DNA from 4 places in the Lentzea sp. NPDC004789 genome. Region 2 is predicted to be linked to each of the others. Evidence: riboswitches for the same ligand, from Rfam matches in the RefSeq annotation. Region 2 holds a riboswitch; each other region holds the start of a gene.
The links. Region 2 has a riboswitch for cobalamin ahead of ACWEIJ_RS06350 (ribonucleoside-diphosphate reductase subunit alpha). Riboswitches for the same ligand answer to the same signal wherever they lie in the genome.

Region 1: another riboswitch for cobalamin. It lies ahead of ACWEIJ_RS05290 (CbtB domain-containing protein); the one in region 2 lies ahead of ACWEIJ_RS06350 (ribonucleoside-diphosphate reductase subunit alpha).
Region 3: another riboswitch for cobalamin. It lies ahead of cobN (cobaltochelatase subunit CobN); the one in region 2 lies ahead of ACWEIJ_RS06350 (ribonucleoside-diphosphate reductase subunit alpha).
Region 4: another riboswitch for cobalamin. It lies ahead of ACWEIJ_RS12715 (putative cobaltochelatase); the one in region 2 lies ahead of ACWEIJ_RS06350 (ribonucleoside-diphosphate reductase subunit alpha).

The regions. Positions count from the first base shown of each region.
Region 1 is NZ_JBSGBE010000002.1:247,134-252,157, reverse strand. Features, by position in the region: gene ACWEIJ_RS05310 (hypothetical protein) at 1-316, opposite strand, end outside; gene ACWEIJ_RS05305 (hypothetical protein) at 316-1,749, opposite strand; gene ACWEIJ_RS05300 (YbaB/EbfC family nucleoid-associated protein) at 1,746-2,201, opposite strand; gene ACWEIJ_RS05295 (CbtA family protein) at 2,262-3,017, opposite strand; gene ACWEIJ_RS05290 (CbtB domain-containing protein) at 3,039-3,227, opposite strand; cobalamin riboswitch at 3,261-3,437, opposite strand; gene ACWEIJ_RS05285 ((2Fe-2S)-binding protein) at 3,486-4,148, opposite strand; gene ACWEIJ_RS05280 (phosphoribosyl-ATP diphosphatase) at 4,257-4,520, shown strand; gene hisG (ATP phosphoribosyltransferase) at 4,534-5,024, shown strand, end outside.
Region 2 is NZ_JBSGBE010000002.1:462,175-467,198, reverse strand. Features, by position in the region: gene ACWEIJ_RS06350 (ribonucleoside-diphosphate reductase subunit alpha) at 1-3,272, opposite strand, end outside; cobalamin riboswitch at 3,369-3,579, opposite strand; gene ACWEIJ_RS06345 (LysE/ArgO family amino acid transporter) at 3,777-4,325, opposite strand; gene ACWEIJ_RS06340 (LysR family transcriptional regulator ArgP) at 4,425-5,024, shown strand, end outside.
Region 3 is NZ_JBSGBE010000015.1:172,733-177,756, forward strand. Features, by position in the region: gene cobJ (precorrin-3B C(17)-methyltransferase) at 1-961, opposite strand, end outside; gene ACWEIJ_RS30665 (precorrin-8X methylmutase) at 958-1,578, opposite strand; gene ACWEIJ_RS30670 (hypothetical protein) at 1,575-2,690, opposite strand; cobalamin riboswitch at 2,699-2,830, shown strand; gene cobN (cobaltochelatase subunit CobN) at 2,866-5,024, shown strand, end outside.
Region 4 is NZ_JBSGBE010000004.1:469,436-474,459, reverse strand. Features, by position in the region: gene cobO (cob(I)yrinic acid a,c-diamide adenosyltransferase) at 1-429, opposite strand, end outside; gene ACWEIJ_RS12715 (putative cobaltochelatase) at 442-2,343, opposite strand; cobalamin riboswitch at 2,384-2,523, opposite strand; gene ACWEIJ_RS12710 (threonine aldolase family protein) at 2,554-3,513, opposite strand; gene ACWEIJ_RS12705 (TetR/AcrR family transcriptional regulator) at 3,524-4,027, opposite strand; gene ACWEIJ_RS12700 (quinone oxidoreductase family protein) at 4,107-4,940, shown strand; gene ACWEIJ_RS12695 (cytochrome P450) at 4,924-5,024, opposite strand, start outside.

The DNA of each region.
Region 1 (5,024 bases), 220 kb from region 2:
GGGCGGTCAGCGCGGGGGTGATGCGACGGACGAAGGCGATGTCGTGGCAGTGCACCAGGAACCTGTCGTCGAACGACGGCACCCCGACCGCCACGGCGCCGTCGTTGCGGTCGTCGAGCTGGTTCGCGCCGCGCGTGGTGACACGGAGCGGCGGGCACGGGCCGATGACCGTGCTGATGCGCTCGAACTCCGTCGTGTAGTAGTTGCCCGAGTCGGACACGCCGTGCCTGAAGGTCGTCTCTTCTTCGTCGCGGACGATGAACGTGCGCCCGCCGAACGTCTCGGTGCGTTCTGCGGGCTTGCGCGACCCGAACATCAGATGTCGAGCTCCTCGTCGGTCTTCGCGGACTCGTCGCCCTTGGTGCCGTACGCGACGGTCTTGTAGATGCCGTCGGCATACCCGGCGACCTTGTTCGCGATCTTGATCGGGTCGGTGTACTTGTCGTCCCCGACCTTGCTCTTGTCCAGGCCGATCGCCTTCTTCGCCTGATCCCGCACGGCCTTGTCGAGCGCTTTGCCGAACGTGGCGGGCTTGTCCTTGGCGACACCCTCGACGAACGCCTTGCCGATCTTCGACTCGCGCAGCACCTCGCGGATCCGCTTCAGCACGTTCATGATCTTCTGGATCAGCGAGCGGACCTTGTTGACCTCGTTGCCCGCCTTCGCGGTGGAGATCCCGGCCTCGACCGGGGTGGCGGCGGCCGCGGCGGCCTCGGACGCCCCGCACGTCGGGATGGCCGCGAGCTGGGCGGCGACCCACGTGACGACCAGCCACTCGATCAGGTCGCTCAGAATGCCCTTCAGGATGTCCTCGGCGACCTGCATGAACATGCTGCTGCCCTGCAGCAGCGAGGCGATGTGCCCGGCGGTGCCGGCCGTGCCCTCGATGCCGTGGTGGAACCCGCCGAGCTTCTGCGCGGCCTTGTCCCCGGCCTCGGACTTCCAGCTCTGCAGGCCCTCGTGCAGCTTCTCGTCGAACGTGCGGGCCAGGTCCTCGGTCTGCTTCGCGATGTCGTTGAACGCGCCCGCGGCCTTGCTCGTGGCCGCCGGGTCGCCGGTGACCAGGTCGACGGCCTGCTTCAGCGGCGCGACCACGTCCAGCAACCAGCCGAGCCCCTTGGAGATCAGCCAGTTCAGGGGATCGGTGATGGCACCGGCGAACTTCATGCCTTCCTGCATGAAGCCGTTCATGTCGGAGATGACGCTGACGACGTCCTTCGCGATGGCCTCGCCATCGCCCTTCTTGAGGTCGTCGCCGAGCTTCGCGCTGTCCTTCATGAGCGAGTAGCTGCTGCCGCCGAAGGGAACCAGCTTCGCCGACGACTTGCCCACGTTGTCGCCGGAGTACTGGTCGGTGTAGCCGCCGAGGACAGCACCGGCGTTCGACGTGGCCTTCCCTCCCGACACCATCGGGGGCGCGGTCGCGCTGTCCAGGTCGGACTGGAGGGTCTTGCCGAACGCGTCGGTGGTCGTCTGCTCGTGGCCCGCGTAGGTCTGCGCGGTGGCGGTGAGGGCGGCGTCGATCTTGCCGAAGCCCTCGGTCATCTTGCCGAAGTGGCCGTGCAGGTCGCCGAGGAGGCCGTCGTACTGCTCGTACAGGCCGAGCAGGTGGCCGAGCGCGCCCCAGCTGATCGCTGGGACGGACGCCGACGTGGCCGTGTCGTTGAGCTTCGTCGACGTGGTGGAGAGGGCGCCGACCGTCTTGGCGCACCGGGCCAGTTCGTCCGGGTGCACCACGAAGCCGGTCACCAGCGATCATCCCTGCGGTAGATGCTGCCGGTGTCCTCGTCGTCGTCCACCGGCGGGCGAGGGGGCGCATCGGCGGGGCGGCCGAAGATCTCCTGCTGGGTCTGCTGCACGCGTTCGGCGATCGGGAGGTCGGTGTGGCTCTGCACGATCTCCGCCTGCTGACGCGCGGCGGCCGCGACGGCCTGCTGCAGCGCCGACATCACGGACTGGGAGAGCTGGGCCGGGGAGAGCTTCCGCGCGTCCTCGCTGAACCGGATGTCCTTGATGGAACCGGACAAACCCGCGATGACCGTGACGGCGCGGTCGGGGGACTGGACGCTGGCCTCAACGCCTCTCAGCTCGCCGCCCATCGCGTCGTAACCGGCGGCACGGGCGTCGGCCGCGCGGTTGGCCTGCTCGAAGAACTCGAGCTTCTGACGCATCTGTTCCAGCAACTCAGCGCTGTCAGGCATGCACCGAACGTACCAACGCCGGCTGGGCGGGGTGGCCGAGTGTGCGACCACCCCACTCCATCAGGCGACAGCGGCCCGGTCGGAGGCCTTCGCCCGGCGCGCGGCCGGGTCGATCAGCAGGCCGAACATCACGCCGATGCCGACGTAGAGCACCGCCAGCTGGGCGAGCGAGCTGAGGCGGAACTGCCACAGCACGTTCACCGGCATGTCCGCGGGGACGGTGTCCGGCGGCGCGGGGAACGCCAGCAGCACCACCGCGACGGCCGCGACCACCGCGAGCAGCACCGCCGTGACGCGGACGGGCTGCGTCCGGTTCCGGAGCCGTTCGGCGAGCCAGCCGGCTCCCCACACGATCACCAGTCCGGCGGCGACGACGCCGAGGTAGAGCGCGGTCCGGTAGTTCACCGTCTCCGGGTCGCCCACGGCGGGCGGGTTGGCCGGGTACTTGAGCCACGGCAGGAGTGCGACGGCACCGAACACCGCGGCACCGAGCGCGAAGCTGCGGCTGAACGGCGTGCGGTCGACGAACCACCGCTTCGACAGCGCGTAGGCCGTGGCGAACACGAGCCCGACCGCGATGCCGACGATGATCACGCCGAGCATGCCACCCACGACCTGGGCGCCGCGGCTGACCAGCTCTTCCTCGCCACCGTGCGAGTGGCCCTCACCGGCGGCGGGCTCCCTGGCCTCCTCGACCGCGAGCGCGGCGCGGATGGGGATCTCGGTCACCAGCAGCTGCACCAGCGCGGAGGCGACGCCGGCGACGAGGCCCGCTCCGACTCCGCGCAGCGCCAGCGACTTGTACGTGGTCGTCATGTGCTTGGGCTGGAGGTCGGCTCAGTGGCACGGGACGCCGAGCGCGTGCCGGCCGTCGTGGAAGAACTCGTGCAGCAGCTGCGAGCTCGCACCGAGCGCGAGGCCGTTCTCCTGCAGGACCAGGTAGGTCACGATCAGGCCGAGCAAAGCAACGGCGAAGGCCCACTTGGGCACGCGGACGGCGGACAGATGTGCTGCGGGGCTCGTCATGACGGGCTCCTCCATACCTCGTGGAAGGTCAACTCTCCTTGCGGCGCCGCAGCCGGTCTCCTGACTCCCGGATCAACGCTGCCCCCGCGTCTTCCCAGCTCCCTCGCGGGTGCCAGTGACGTTCCCGGCGGGGATCGCTTCCCGGTCACAGTGGCGAGGACCGCGCCGGATTCTCACCGGCTTCCCGTCACTGCGGCGCGTGCACCGTAATTTGATCGGGCGCTCAAGCACAACCGGCCATAAGAGTTGTTGCGTTCCTCACTTCACGAGTGGACAGTCGCCGCACTTCCCACCAGCGGCGACGCGGTAGTAAAGGCAGCAGCTCCTGCGCACGAACCCGAGCTCGCCGGGGATGCTCAGGAATTCTCCCGCCTGTTCGAACGGTGGCGCGCTCATCAGCTCGTTGCCGCGGAGTTCCGCTTCCTCGGCTGTGAGCATGCGTGCGCGGACGACCATTTTGAGCGCGCCCGCGATGTTCGACATCGCGTTGCCCCACAACAATCCGCGCGCCACCGGAGCGACGCGTTGGATCGCCTCCACCACGGGTTCGAGGGCCTCGGCGGGTGCGGGGCCGAGCTGCGGAAGGTCGATGCGCACGCTCAGGCCGTTCGCCGGGTGGTGCTGCCACCACAGGTTCTCCGGCCGGATGTCGATCGGGAGGTTCGCGGCGGTGAGCGGGCTCAGCAACCGGGCGGTGTAGCTGAGGAAGAACAGGCTCGCCGCGACGCGCGGTTCGGTCGCGTTGTACCGGGCCGCGATGGCGTCGATGGTGTTCTTGAGCGCGGGGCCTTCCAGAAGCGCGGTCCCCGGCAGCCACGTTTCGTCCGGGCGGCCGACGTCGAGCGCGAAGAACGGGTTGATGCCGCGCACCCGGCGCAGCGCTTCGAGAATCTCCGCGAACCCGGTCGAATCCTGTGGCACGGGAATTCACGCTACCGGGTGTCCATGCAGGACAGATCACGTCCACGGCCTGGGACAGAACTGACCGCGGTGTGGACGCGGGTTCGCGAGGTGGGAGGATGTCGAGTCGTGAAGACCTTCGACTCCCTGTTCGCCGAACTGACCGAACGAGCCGCCACCAAGCCGGAGGGTTCCGGCACCGTCGCAGCGCTCGAGGCCGGCGTCCATGCGCAGGGCAAGAAGGTCCTGGAGGAGGCGGGCGAGGTCTGGATCGCCGCCGAGTACGAGTCCGACGAGAAGCTCGCCGAAGAGATCTCGCAGCTGCTGTACCGCCTCCAGGTGATCATGCTGGGCCGCGGCCTCACCCTCGAAGACGTTTACAAGTACCTCTGACGGAGACTTCCACATGCTGCGCGTAGCAGTCCCGAACAAGGGCGCGCTCGCCGAACGCGCCTCCGCCATGCTGACCGAGGCCGGCTACCGGCAGCGGCACGAGCCGCGCGACCTCACCGTGCTCGACCCGAACAACGACGTCGAGTTCTTCTTCCTGCGCCCCAAGGACATCGCGATCTACGTGGCGTCCGGCGACCTCGACCTCGGCATCACCGGCCGCGACCTCGCCGCCGACTCCGGCGCCGACGACAACGGCTCCTCGGTCGAGGAGCTCCTGGCGCTCGGCTTCGGGTCGTCGACCTTCCGCTACGCCGGTCCCAAGGGCACCGCCTGGCAGATCTCCGACCTGGAGGGCAAGCGCCTCGCCACCGCGTACCCGCGGCTGGTCGGCCGGGACCTCAAGGCTCGCGGCATCAGCGCCCAGGTGATCCGCCTCGACGGCGCGGTGGAGATCTCGATCCAGCTGGGCGTGGCCGACCTGATCGCCGACGTCGTGGGCTCCGG
Region 2 (5,024 bases):
TTCAGCGACTGCGCCTGGTCGATCCACTTCTGCCGGCGTGCCCCCGCCTCGATCAGCCACGAGCTGTCGATCTCGAACGCCGTGGCGTACAACGCCTTCAGGTGCGGCGGTACCCGGTCGATCGCGCCGAGGCTGCCGTCGTGCAGCTTCAGGTCCGAGACCATCCGCTCGTCCCAGAGCCCCCGCTGCTTCAACGCGCGCACCAGGTCGGGGTTGATCACGGTGAAGTCGCCGGACAGGTTCGACTTCACGTACAGGTTGCGGTACAGCGGCTCGATCGACTGGTTCACGCCGGTGATGTTCGCGATGGTCGCGGTCGGCGCGATGGCCATGACGTTCGAGTTCCGCATGCCCCTGCGGGCCTTCTCGCGCACGACGCTCCAGTCCATCGTGGACTCGCGGTCGACGCTGAGCTCGCCGTCACCGCGGTGCCGCGCGAGGATCCCGACCGAGTCGATGGGCAGGATGCCCTGCGACCACGAGGAACCCTCGAACGACCGGTACGCGCCGCGCTCCTCGGCCAGCTCGGCGGACGCGGTGATCGCGTAGTAGCTGATCTCCTCCATGCTGCGGTCCGCGAACTCGACGGCCTCCGGTGACGCCATCGGCGTGCCGAGCGTGAACAGCGCGTCCTGGAAACCCATCAGTCCCAGGCCGACCGGGCGGTGCTTCAGGTTGGAGTTCCGCGCCTCGGGGATCGTGTAGTAGTTCACGTCGATCACGTTGTCGAGCATGCGAACGGCCGTGCGCACGGTCTTTTCGAGGCGCGCGTGGTCGATGCCGCCGGCGGTGACGTGCCGCGCGAGGTTGACGCTGCCCAGGTTGCAGACCGCGACCTCGTCGGCCGAGGTGTTCAGGGTGATCTCCGTGCACAGGTTGGACGAGTGCACGACACCGCTGTGCTGCTGCGGCGACCGCAGGTTGCACGGGTCCTTGAACGTGATCCACGGATGACCGGTCTCGAACAGCATGGTCAGCATGCGCCGCCACAGGTCGACGGCCTGCACCCGGCGGAACACCTTGATCTCGCCGTTGTCGGCCTTCTGCTCGTACGCGCGGTACTTGGCCGCGAAGTCGTCCCCGAACGCGTCGTGCAGGTCCGGCACCTCGTCCGGCGAGAACAGCGTCCACCGGCCGTTCGCGCGGACCCGGCGCAGGAACTCGTCCGGCACCCAGTTCGCGGTGTTCATGTCGTGGGTGCGGCGGCGCTCGTCGCCGGTGTTCTTGCGCAGGTCGAGGAACTCCTCGACGTCGATGTGCCAGGTCTCCAGGTACGCGCACACCGCACCCTTGCGCTTGCCACCGTTGTGCGCGAGACCCGCGGTCGTCATGTAGGACTCGTCGGTCTCGACCTTGAGATCGAACACGGTCGGCGCGATCTCGGTCTCCCGCACGTCCCGGACCCGGGAGAACACCATGCCGGCGTGCTCGATCCAGTTGTGCTTGACGATGGGGCGGCAGCCGATGAGTTCGGCGATGCCCGGCACGGCCGGCACCCGGATGTCGAAGACCTTCACGACGCCGGAGAAGGTGATCCGAGTGCCGTCCGACCGAGAGCCCGTGTGATCCCGTTCGCGTTCCCGGTACTGGCCTGCAGACGGAACCCCCAGACGTAGCAGCTGGTAGCGGACACCTGCTGCCAGCGCCGGAGACGTGGTCGTGAAATAGACCTCTACGCCACGCGAGACACCACCGCCGGTTTCGAGCAAACCCTGCAGCAGCATCCTCGTCTGGGCGTGCGGCAGGTGCGAGAACCGCCTCGCGATGCGCTTCTTACCGTGCTCGTCGTATAGATCGTCGTAGGTGAATGGAAGTGTGGGATCACCGGCCCCGAGGATGCGACCGCTTTGCGCATCGCGTCGGACTCCCCGCCCGGAGGCCCACCTGATCTGACGGTAGTTGTCGCTGTTCCTGTCCCCCTCCCAGTAGTGGATTTCGCGTGAGGACAGGTAGTCCCGCAGGAAGTCGAGGTGGACATCCAGCTCCGGGTTGCCGGAAACACCCCACTCCAGGCCGTTCTTCGCCAGATGCCCGTCACCCAGCAGGATCCCGTACAGCCGGGCGTCGTCGTCGGTGAGACCAGGAACCGGCACGATCTCCCTGGGGATCACCTGCGCTACGTAGTCGCCCTTCTCCAGTTGTCCGGCTTCGACCCAATCGGGTCGTACCTTGCCGTTGGCCAGCCACTTGAGTGTTCGGCTGTCGGCCTGTTCCAGCGGCACGCCCTTGATGGCGTAGAACGGGTGCCCGGCAGTGACTTTCAACGTCTCGACGGAGTGTTTGACTTTCACCTCGACCATCGGGTCGGTCTGGTCGTAGGACATGACGTCGGTGACTTCGCGGTAGTTGCCGCTGACGCCGAGAACGAGGTCGCCGGCCCGGACGTCCTTGACCGGCTTGGCTCCGTCGGCGGTGTAGACACCGGTTTCCGGCGCGAAGCACTGGTTGACCGCGACCGCGGTGTCGTTGGCGACCTTGAGGAACGGCACGACGCCCTGCGACTTGCCGTTGGTGCCCTTGATGTGCGCGCCGATCCCGCGCACCGGCGTCCAGTCGTTGCCGAGACCACCGGCGAACTTGCTCAGCAGCGCGTTGTTGCCGATGCCGTGGAAGATCGCGGCGAGATCGTCGTCCACAGTGGTCAGGAAGCACGACGACAGCTGCGGGCGCGTGGTGCCCGAGTTGAACAGCGTCGGGGTCGAGCACATGAAGTCGAACGACGAGAGCAGCTCGTAGAACTCGATCGCGCGGGCGTCGCGGTCGTCCTCGCCGAGCGCCAGGCCCATGGCGACTCGCAGGAAGAACGCCTGCGGCAGCTCGTAGCGGCGGCCGTCGTGGTGCAGGAAGTAGCGGTCGTACAGCGTCTGCAGGCCCAGGAACTGGAAGTTCAGGTCGCGTTCCGGTCGCAGCGCCGCACCCAGGCGGGCCAGGTCGAAGTCCTCCAGGCGCGGGTCGAGCTGGCCGAGCTCGACGCCGTGGCGGACGAACGCCGCGAAGTACGACGGGTAGCGCTCGGTCATCTCGGCGTGCGACAGCGGCTCGCCGCAGGCCTCGGCACGCAGCCTGTCCAGCAACAACCGGGCGCTGACGAACGAGTAGTCCGGGTCCTGCTCGACCATCGCGCGGGCGGCCATGATCGGCGCCAGGGCGAGCTCGGCGTCGGTGATGCCGTCGTAGAGGTTCCGCTTGGTCTCGGCCAGCACGGCCTCGGCCGACGCGTTGGGCAGGTCGGCACACGCTTCCTGGATGACCACTGAAAGGCGGTCGGGCACGCTCTCTCCTCGCGAGCTGGGCCGGAGGAAGTGCGGGCGCGCGCCACCGAGGGCACACAGCCGCCCTCCCTCGGGGCACCGTGTCGTGCGCGCAGGCTTGCGCGCACACCGGTGGCAGGTCTTCGGACTCGTGGGCGTGTTCCTCGCGCCTACCGGCCGTCGCTTCCCAGGTCTCGCGACCCAGTGCTTCGTTGACGGCTTTCGTTCCCACTCACCGCTGCGGGGCAGTCCCGGACTTGCACCGGGTTCCCTCTTGCCTCACCGGCCCGTTGCTCCAGGGCGGTGAACCACCAGCGCGGCAGATACTACATGTGGGGGTGGGGTCTGGATCACCACCCAACATGCGCGTGTCGTGGGTTATGGTCGGCCACGTGGGTGATCATCATCGGAAAGTCCTCGCGGGTGCTCTCGTCAGTGCGGTGCTCGCTTCGGCGTCCCTCGGAGCCGGTGCCGCGGCACCTGTGACGAGCGGGGTGCTGGCCGTGGCGGCGGTGCTGGTGATGATCACCACCCGGCGAGCAGGGTCACCCCGAGAGTGATCATCACGGCGGCGATCACGCCGTCCAGCACCCGCCACGACCGAGGCTTCGCGAACCACGGGCTCAGCAGCCGCGCGCCGAACCCGAGCGCGACGAACCAGGTGACGCTCGCGGCCACCGCGCCGACCCCGAACAGCCAACGCCCGGCCGCGATCGAGCCGAGCAGCAGCACCGTGTCGAGGTAGACGTGCGGGTTGAGCCACGTCAGCGCGATGGCGGTCAGCACCGGCCGGCCCCGCCGGTCCGGGCCGGCGTTCATCGCGGACGGCCGGAACGCGCGGCGCGCGGCCAGAAACCCGTACCCCATCAGGAAAAGCCCGCCGACGACCGCCGCCGCCGTGATGACCTGCGGCCACCGGTTCACGATCACCCCGAACCCGGCGACGCCGACCGCGACCAGGACGGCGTCGGAGAGCGCGCACACGGCGACGACCGGCAGCACTGCCTGGCGCCGAAGTCCTTGGCGCAGCACGAAAGCGTTCTGCGCGCCGATCGCGACGATCAGGGTCATCATGGTGCCGAAGCCGAGCAGCAGGTCAGTCACGCGTCCGACGGTAGGCACGCGTTCTTGATGAGGCCAGCTAAAGATTCTTACGTATCATTAGCGTCCGTGATGGATCTCGACCTGGTGCGCACGCTGCTCGCGGTCGTCGACGCGGGCACGTTCGACGCCGCCGCCACCGTGTTGCACGTCACGCCTTCGGCTGTCTCGCAACGGATCAAGGCGCTGGAGCAGCGGACGGGCCGGGTGCTGCTGGTGCGGGCGCGCCCGGTGCGGCTGACGCCGTCGGGGGAGGTGCTGGTCCGCTACGGCCGGCAACTGCTCGCGCTCGACCAGGACCTGGAGGCGGCGCTCGGCGAGGACGCCGTCGTGCGGGTGCCGATCGCGGTCAACGCCGACTCGCTCGCCACGTGGTTCCTCCCCGCCCTGCAGCGGGTGTCGCCGGACCTGAGGATCTCGTTCGACCTCCACCGCGAGGACCAGGACCACACGACGGCGTTGCTGCGCCAAGGCCTGGTGATGGCCGCGGTGACCTCCTCGCGCGAACCGGTCGCGGGCTGCTCGGTGCGGAAGCTGGGCAGCATCCGTTACGCCGCAATGGCAACACCGTCTTTTGTGGACCGTTACGCGGACGGTCCGGTGCGGTCGTGGCTGCCCGGCGCGCCGGTCGTGGTGTTCGACCGCAACGACGACCTCCAGGACCGGTTCGTG
Region 3 (5,024 bases), on a different contig from region 2:
CGCCGGAGGACACGACCGCCACGCGCTTGCCCTTGCGCGCCAGGTCGAGGGCGAAGGCGGCGCGTTCGGACTCGACCTGGTTGTGGGAGGCGTGTTTCGTCTGGCCGGGGCGGTCCGGGACGCGGTCGAGGTAGGTGGTGTAGCCGACCAGGTCGTCCGCGGACTCCAGCGCCTGCCTGGCTTCCGGGGTCAGCCAGGCCCGTGTGCCGGGGCCGAGGCCGACGACCGTGACGTGGCCCTTTTCCGGCGTGGGCCTGGAGTGGCTGGGCAGCAGGGCCAGCGAGAAGTACGGGACGGTGTCCGGATCGACGTCGGCCAGCGGGGACGTGCGCTGGCGGCCCGTGGTGGCGCGCTCGACGTACCAGGCGTTCTCCAGCCGGTTCGCGTCTTCGAGGGCTTGCCTGACGTTGCCGAAGGTGCGGCCCAGCTTGAGGATCGCGGCCGAGTCGGTGCTCTTCAGACGTTCGGCCAGTTCTGCCGGCGGGAGCGTGCCGGGCAGGATCGTGAGGACCTCGTCGCGTTCGACCAGCGGGGTGCCGAGCACCGCGCTCGCGCCGCTGACGCTCGTGACGCCGGGGACGACCTCCCACTCGTAGCGGTCTTTCAGGCGCTTGTGCATGTGCATGTACGAGCCGTAGAAGAACGGGTCGCCCGCGGCCAGCACGACGACGTCGCGACCGGCGTCGAGGTGCGCGGCGAGGCGTGCGGCCGCTTCCTCGTAGAACTGGTCGATCTCGCCCTGGTAGTCGTCGGTGTCCTCGGTGGTGACCGGGTAGACCAGCTGTTCGAGGATCTGACCCTGGCGGAAGTACGGCTCCGCGATGGTCCTGGCGACGCTTCGGCCGTGGCGGGCGCTGTGGAACGCGACCACGTCGGCTTCCCCGATGAGCCGCGCGGCCTTGACCGTCACGAGTTCCGGGTCGCCAGGACCCAGACCGACGCCGTAGAGCTTGCCCGTCACTCTTCTTCACTCGCAATCGCGTTGATAGCCGCCGCCGTCATGGCACTGCCGCCGCGCCGGCCGTGCACCACAAGGTGCTCCAGATCCGTTGCGGCCAAAGCTTCCTTGGACTCCTTCGCACCGATGAAGCCGACCGGGATGCCCAGGACGGCGGCCGGGCGCGGTGCCCCTGCGTTGATCAGGTCGATCAGGTGGAACAGCGCGGTGGGGGCGTTGCCGATGGCGATCACGGCGCCTTCGAACCTGTCCTGGAGGAGCTCCAGGGCGGCGGCGCTGCGGGTGTTGCCGATGGCCTTCGCGAGGCCGGGCGTGCGCGGATCCTGAAGGAGGCAGAGGACTTCGTTGTCCTTCGGCAGGCGGCGACGCGTGACGCCGGACGCGACCATGTTGGCGTCGCACAGGATCGGGGCGCCGTTGCGGAGTGCCTCGCGCGCGCTGCGGACGACGCCGGGGGAGAAGGCCACGTCGTTCGGCAGGTCGGTCATGCCGCACGCGTGGATCATGCGGACGACCACCTGGGCGACGTCGGGCGGGAACCTGGTGAGGTCCGATTCCGCGCGGATGGTGGCGAACGACTGGCGGTAGATCTCCGCGCCGTCCTTGATGTACTCCGTCACCTGATCTCCTCGTAGCCGTCGCCGGTCGCGACGAACTCGATCACATCGCCGGCGGGGCGGCCGCAGCGGCGTGCGCAGCCCGCCCAGTGCACCGGGCGCTGCGGAATCGATCCGGATTGGAGGGCCCCCTGGGGGGATCGGGTCCCCACTCCAATCGTCGCAGAAGGGTCTGACAATTCCGGGCGGCCGAGCCAGGCGTGGACGTCGGCGCGCACGTCGGACAGCGACTTGACGCAGCCGGGGCGGCCGGTGCACGCGCTCACGCCGTGCCAGGGCGAGGCGGGGTCGGTGATCAGGCCGGAGACGTCGGTGCCCGCGGGCACGACCAGGCTGCGCCACGGGGTCAGCCGGATCGGGACACCGGGGAGCTGGTGGGCGTCGAGGCGGCCCAGCGGAACGCCCGGCGTCGAAGCCGAAGGTGCGACCGGTGTCACAGCCGGGGTGATCCGCGGGGCATCGGTGGCGCCGAAGTGCTCGGTGATCTTTCGCACACCGTCGTCCACTTCGGACAGGCGCCAGGCCGTGCCGCGCATCTCCTGGAAGAGGCGGGCGGCGGTGATCAGGGCGTCGACGGGGTCGGTGACGCGGACACCTGTATCGGTACCGGCGAGGAGGAGGGCGGTGCGAGGCGGGGCTGCGTCGCCGACCGGCCCGCTGTCGCCGTCCCGGTCCGCCTCGACGTCGCTGACCAGCCCGAAGTCGCCCCCGAGCCCACTCACCGACAGTCCGACCGTGACGAGGAAACGCCCTGGCAGCGCGGCCAGCGCCGGGTCCGCGCACAGGGCCGCGTCCAGTGCGTCGACCAGCGCCTGGTTGTCCTCCAGCGGCGCGGCGATGACGTTGCGGATGCGTTCGTGCGTGTCGGAGGGCAGCAGGCCCGCGGCACGCAGGCGCGCACCCAGCTCGACGCCGTCCGCGAGGCCCCTGATCTGGAGGTTCGCCCGCGAGGTCAGCTCCAGCGAGCCGTTGCCGAGTTCCAGCGCCGCGACCCGGACCGCGTCCCACTGAGCAGCGGAAAGAGTGCCGCCGGGGACCCGGATGCGCGCGAGACCGCCGTCGGCCGCCTGGTGCAGCTCGACGGCGCCTGGGCAGGCATCCGGGTGAGTACGCATAGGTCGGACTGTAACCCGCCGGTTAGGGTGAGCCCGAACGACGAAGCGCAGGAGGAAGCCGGTGTGAATCCGGCGCGGTCCCGCCACTGTGACCAGCGGCAGCTGGGAGTCAGGAACTCCGCTTCGCCTGTCACCCGCAACCTGGGGCGAGGACCCCACGAGGGATGGAGCCTGCGTGATCCTGCTGCTGTCGACCTCCGACACCGACCTGCTGTCGGCTCGGGCGAGTGGTGCCGAGTACCGGCTCGGCAACCCCGCGCGGCTCACGGCCGACGACCTGCCCGCGCTCGTCCAGGACGTCAACCTGGTCGTGGTGCGCATTCTCGGTGGGCGCCGGATGTGGGAGGAAGGGCTCGACTGGCTGCTGGCCAGCGGGTTGCCCGTGGTGGTGCTGGGCGGTGAGCAGCAGCCCGACGCGGCGCTGATGGAGCTGTCGACGGTGCCCGGCGGCGTGTGCGCCGAGGCGCACCTCTACCTGGCGCACGGTGGGGCCGCGAACCTCGCCGAGCTGCACAAGTTCCTCGAAGACACGATTCTGCTGACCGGGCACGGGTTCGCCACGCCGCAGGCCACGCCGACCTGGGGTGTGCTGGAGCGCGAGCCGTCGAACGAAGGCCCGACGGTCGCGGTGCTCTACTACCGGGCGCACCACGTCGCGGGGAACACGGCGTTCGTGCACGCGTTGTGCGACGCGATCGAGGCCAAGGGCGGCAGGCCGCTGCCGGTCTACTGCTCGTCGTTGCGCACCGCCGAGCCCGAGCTGCTGGAGACGCTCGGGCAGGCGGACGCGCTGATCGTCACGGTGCTGGCGGCCGGTGGCACGAACCCCGCCAAGGCGAGTGCCGGTGGGGACGACGACGCGTGGGACGTCGGGGCGCTCGCCGCGCTGGACGTGCCGATCCTGCAGGGGTTGTGCCTCACCTCCAGCCGCGAGTCGTGGGACTCCAACGACGACGGACTGTCTCCTTTGGACACCGCGACGCAGGTGGCGATCCCCGAGTTCGACGGGCGGATCATCACGGTTCCGTTCTCGTTCAAGGAGATCGACTCCGACGGGCTCACCGTGTACGTGGCCGATCCCGAACGGGCGCTGCGCGTCGCGGGCATCGCGGTCCGGCACGGCAAGCTGCGCCACATCCCGGTGGAGGACCGCAGGATCGCGGTCATGTTGTCGGCGTACCCGACCAAGCACAGCAGGATCGGCAACGCGGTCGGCCTGGACACGCCGGCGTCGACCGTGCGGTTGCTGAAGGCCATGCGGGAGCACGGTTACGACATCGGCACCGAGCTGCCCGGCGTCGACGAGCTGGACGGCGACGCGCTGATCCACGCGCTGATCGCGGCCGGTGGGCAGGACGCGGACTGGCTCACGCAGGAGCAGTTCGAGAGCAACCCCGTGCGCATCGCGGCAGCCGACTACCGGGCGTACTACGAGACGCTGCCCGAGGACTTCCGCGAGTCGATGCAGGAGCACTGGGGTGAGGCGCCCGGCTCGTTGTTCGTCGACCACTCGAAGTCCCGCGACGGCGAGATCGTGCTGGCGGCGTTGCGGTCGGGCAACGTCGTCGTGATCGTGCAGCCACCGCGCGGGTTCGGCGAGAACCCGATCGCGATCTACCACGACCCGGACCTGCCGCCCTCGCACCACTACCTCGCCGCCTACCGGTGGATCGAGGCGGAGTTCGGCGCGGACGCGGTCGTGCACGTCGGCAAGCACGGCAACCTGGAGTGGTTGCCCGGCAAGACCGTCGGCATGTCGGCGTCCTGCGGCACGGACGCGGCGCTCGGCGACCTGCCGCTGATCTACCCGTTCCTCGTCAACGACCCCGGTGAGGGCACGCAGGCCAAGCGGCGCGCGCACGCCACGCTGGTCGACCACCTCGTGCCGCCGATGGCCCGCGCGGACAGCTACGGCGACATCGCCCGGTTGGAGCAGCTGCTCGACGAGTACGGCAACATCTCCGCGATGGACCCGGCCAAGCTGCCGGCGATCCGGGCGCAGATCTGGACGTTGATCCAGGCCGCGAAGCTCGACCACGACCTCGGCCTGGACGACCGGCCGCACGACGCCGAGTTCGACGAGTTCCTGCTGCACGTCGACGGCTGGCTGTGCGAGGTCAAGGACGTCCAGATCCGCGACGGCCTGCACGTCCTCGGCCAGGCGCCGACCGGCTCGGTCCGGGTCAACCTCGTGCTCGCGATGCTGCAGGCGCGGCAGATGTGGGGCGGTCAGGTCGCCGCACTGCCGGGGCTGCGGGAGGCGCTCGGGCTCGTCGGCACGGCCCGGGAAGACGTTGACGCCGTTGAGGAACAGGCGCGCGCGCTCGTCCAGGC
Region 4 (5,024 bases), on a different contig from region 2:
CCAGTGCAGCGGGTAGGTGAACTCGTCGAGCACGTAGAAGCCGTGGCGTTCGGCCTGCAGCCTGCGCGAGATCTCCTGCCAGCCTTCGAGCGCGGCGGCGGCGTGGTCTTCCTCGGTGCCCTGCTTGCGGGACCACGACCAGCCCTCGCCCATCTTGTGCCACTCGACCGCGCCGCCCTCGCCGGTCTCGTCGTGCAGCCGGCCGAGCGCCTTGAACGCGGACTCCTCGCCGACCTTCCACTTGGCGGACTTCACGAACTGGAACACACCGATGTCCCAGCCCTGGTTCCAGCCGCGCAACGCCATGCCGAACGCGGACGTCGACTTCCCCTTCATCTCACCGGTGTGCAGCATGAGCAACGGCCGGTTGCGGCGCTGGCGCGTCGTCAGGCCGTCCTTCGGCACCTCGGTGGGCTGTCCCTGTGGCACTGCGGTTTCTCCTTATGCGGCGCGGACGACGCCGGCGAGGTGGTCGGCGCTGAGGTGGTCGAGACGGACGCAGGTGCCGTGCAACGCCTCGGCGATCTTCTGGGCGAGGCCGAGCCGGATGTGGCCCTGTTCGCAGTCGACGACCACGACGGCGGTCTGTTCGAGCAGGCCCGCGGCCTTCAGCGCGTCCTTGGTCGGGTCGCCGCCGAGTCCGGACGACGTGGCGCGGCCGTCGGTGAGCAGGACGACCAGCGGGCGCTTGCGCGGGTCCCGCAGCCGTTCGATCTCCAGGATCCGGTGGGCCTTGAGGATGCCGTCCGCGAGGGGCGTGCGGCCGCCGGTGCGCATCTTCTTGAGCCTGGTCGCGGCCGCGTCGACGGAGGTGGTCGGGGGCAGGGCCACCTCGGCGGTCCGGCCGCGGAACGTGACCACGCCGACCTTGTCCCGGCGCTGGTAGGCGTCGCGCAGCAGGGAGACGACCGCGCCGCTGACGGCGGACATCCGCTGGCGCGCGGCCATCGAGCCGGACGCGTCGACGACGAACAGGATGAGGTTGGACTCCTTGCCCTCGCGCACGGCCCTGCGGAGGTCGGCCCCTTCGAGCTTCAGGCCGGGTCCGCTGCGGCCGCGGGCCTGCTGGTGCGGTGCCGCGTTCGCCAGGGTGTCGACCAGGTGCAGGCCACTTCCGTCCACTTTGGACGAACGGACGATCCGGCCGGTGCGGGCGCGGGCCCTGGAACGCTTGCCCGGCGCGCCCTCGCCGACCCCGGGGACCTCCAGCAGCCGAGTCTTGAACGCCGGCGCGGGTTCCGGCGCCGGACGATCTTGAGGCGCGTTGCCGTTGCCCGCCGGGCCTTCCTGCGGTTCGGGCAGCTCGCCGCCACCGGGACCGTCGTCGTCCGGGCCGTCGGGCTCGTCCGCGTGCTCGGCCGCCTGACGCATCGCGTCTTCGAGCTGCTGCTCCTCGATGCCGGGCTCGTCGAACGGGTCGCGGCGGCGCCGGTGCGGCAGCGCGAGCCGGACGGCGGTCTCGATGTCGGCCTCCTCGACCTCCTTCGCACCGCGCCAGGCCGCATGGGCGGTGGCGGCACGGGCGACGACGAGGTCCGCGCGCATGCCGTCGACCTCGAAAGCCGCGCACACGGCCGCGATCCTGCGCAGCTCACCGTCCGGAAGGGACACTCGCGGGAGGTTCGCGCGCGCTTCGGTGATCCGCTGCTTGAGCCCGGCGTCCTCGTCCGCCCACTTCGCGGCGAACGTCACCGGGTCGGCCTCGTAGGCGAGCCGGCGCCGGATCACCTCGGTGCGCACACCGACGTCCCGCGCCGCCTTCACCGCCACGGTCAGCCCGAACCGGTCGAGCAGCTGCGGCCGCAGCTCCCCCTCCTCCGGGTTCATCGTGCCGACCAGCAGGAACTGCGACGGGTGCGACACCGAGACGCCTTCGCGTTCCACGTGGGCCCGCCCCATCGCCGCGGCGTCGAGCAGCAGGTCGACCAGGTGGTCGTGCAGCAGGTTGACCTCGTCGACGTAGAGCACGCCCCGGTGCGCCGCGGCCAGCAACCCGGGCTGGAACGCCCGCACGCCCTCGGTCAGCGCCTTCTCCAGGTCGAGCGACCCGACCAGCCGGTCCTCGGTCGCGCCGACCGGCAGCTCGACGAGCCTGGCCGGCCTGCGCTCGCTGCCGTCGTGCGGCGCGTCCGGGCAGTCCGCCGTGCCCGGCACGCAGCCGAACCGGCAGTTCCTGGAGACGTCCAGCTCGGGCAGCAGCGCGGCCAGGGCCCGCACGATCGTCGACTTCGCGGTCCCCTTCTCGCCGCGCACGAGAACACCGCCGATGCCGGGGTGCACGGCGTTGAGCAGCAGGGCCAGCCGGAGGTCGTCATGTCCGACGACAGCCGAAAACGGGAACATGCTCGGTGAAGTCCTTCCTCGGGTGTCCACGCCCGTGGCCGGTGGTCGAAAGAGGGGGACGAGTTCCTGACTCCCGGTCTTCTCCTCGAGAACCGGTCACAGTCGCGGGACGGCGCCGGATTCGCACCGGCTTCCTCGCACTCCCCTCACAGCCCCGGCATCGTCGCATTTCGGCCCTGCCGGTCCAACAGCCAGGTGAGCGACATCGCCTCAGAGCAGGCTCTGGAACGCAGCCCACGCCTCCCGCACCTCGTCGCCCGTCCACTCCAGCGCGGGCTCCGCCACCGTGACCTCGGTCTTGGCCATCCGCCCGTCACGCCAGAACCGCCCGAGGAACTTCCCGCTCGCCTCGGTCAGCCGGGCCGGATCACCGGGCAGGTGCAGCGCGAACTGGTGGGTGTGCGGTTCCGGCAGGCCCATCGCCTCGGCGACCACCTTGGCGTGCGCTACATAGGTGCCCAGGCGGGGCAGCACGGTGTCGAGGCCGTGCAGGGCCGACAGCGCCGCGGGCCACTGCTGGAACAGCATGCCGCCGTAGCGGTGCCGCCAGACGCGCGCCTGGTCGACGAAGTCCTGGGTGCCGGCGAGGGCCGCGCCGGAGATGCCCTCCAGCGACTTGTAGAACGAGACGTAGATCGAGTCGAAGAGGCCCGCGATCTCCTCCAGCGGCTTGCCGAGGCCGTGCGTGCTCTCCCACAACCGCGCTCCGTCGAGGTGCACCACGGCGTCGCGGTCGCGGGCGGCGTCGACCACGGACACCAGCTCGTCCCAGGTGGGCAGGACGAAGCCGGCCTCGCGGTCGGGCACCTCCACCAGCAGCGTGCCGAACGGTTCCGGGCAGGCGGCGACGTCGGCGTTGGCGACCCTGATCGGGCGGAGGCCGGACAGGACGGTCAGCGCGTCGTCCTCGTGGTGCAGGGGGTGGGCCAGCGGGTGCATCGCCACGATCGGGTTGTGGGTGCGGTCGGCCCAGCAGCGCAGGGCGATCTGCTGCGCCATGGTGCCGGTCGGCACGAACAGCGCCGCCTCGGTGCCGAGCAGTTGCGCGACCCGCGTTTCCAGGGCGCCCACCGGGCCACCTTCGCCGTAGCGGTCCGGGTCGACGTCCGGCACCGGGCCGAGCATCTCCAGCAGCGACTTCTTGCGAACTCCCGAGAGCTGGCGGTTCATCACCCCGGCATCAAACCTCAGCGGCCAGCGTGTTCGCGAGCGAGATCACGCCCGCACGGATGTCGTAGGCGGTCATGCCCTGGTCGAGCAGGAACGCGATGTGCTCGCCGCGCAGCACGGCCAGCAGCGTGTGGGCTTTGAAGGTCGAGCCGACGAGCCTGGTCAGGCGGTCGACGGTGAGCTGGAAGTTGCCCTCGCACGAGCGGGTCGTGGTCCGCTCGACCGCGATCACGAGCGGCAGCGACGCCAGCACGTGGTCGAACAACGTCCCGGCGAACTCGGCGGCGGTGCGGCACTCCAGCGAGGCGACCTTGATCCACGACGCGGCCGTCTCGTCGACCACGGCCTGGACGAGGCCCGCCTTGTCACCGAACCTGCGGAACACCGTTCCCTTGCCGACGCCCGCCGCCGCGGCCACGTCCTCCATCGACACGGCCTCGACGCCGCGTTCGCAGATCAGGTCGGTGGCGGCCGCGAGCAACGCGGTCCGGTTGCGCGCGGCATCGGCTCGCATCGGCACTCCTTGACATAAGCGGACTGACGGTCCGTATAGTAGCAACCGGACCGGCGGTCCGCTTACTGGGAGGCTGAAGATGAAGGCAGTGCGGTTCCACGAGTTCGGCGGGCCCGAGGTCCTGGTCACCGAGGAGGTCGCGGACCCGGTCGGCGAGACCCTGGTCGACGTCACCGCGATCGGCCTCAACTACGGCGAGACGGTCATCCGCCGCGGCAAGGGTCGCGAGCTGTTCCCGTGGTATCCGGGTCCGGCGCTGCCCGCGGTCCTCGGCTCAGAGGTCGTCGGCATCACCGAGGACGGACGCCGCGTCATCGGCGTACCGCGAGACGGCGCGTACGCCACGAAGGCCGTCGTCGAAGACCCGGTCGAGCTGCCCGACGACGTGAGCGACCACGAGGCACTCGCCCTGTTCCTGCAGGGCACCACCGCGGTCGCCGCGACGAACGCGGCGCGCATCCGGCCGGGCGACCGAGTGCTGGTCGAAGCGGCGAACGGCGGCGTCGGCACCCTGCTCGTGCAGCTCGCGGAACGGGCGGGCGCGACCGTGCTCAAGGCGTCCAGCAGGGGCGGCATCGGCTACGACTGGGACGGTCTGGAGCCCGTGGACGTCGTGTTCGAGTCGATCGGCGGCCGGATCGGCCGCAACGCGTTCGAGCTGCTCAAGGACGGCAGCGGACGGATGGTCGTCTTCGGGTACGCGAGCGGTGAGCCGCTGGACGTCACGGCGAGCGACATCTTCCGCAAGGGCGTCGCGGTGATGGGCCTGCCGCGCGACGTCACGCTCGACGACGTCTTCGCGCACAAGCTCAAGCCGGTGCTCGGCGACGTCTACGAGCTCGACGAGATCGCCGAGGCACATCGGGCACTGGAGGCCCGCACGACGACCGGCAAGCTCATCGCGCGACCGTGACCGACTTGGGCGCGCGGAACGACAGCAGGTTCAGCCACTCCGGCGACGGCCCGACCAGGTGCAACGACGGTTCGTGCGCCGCCA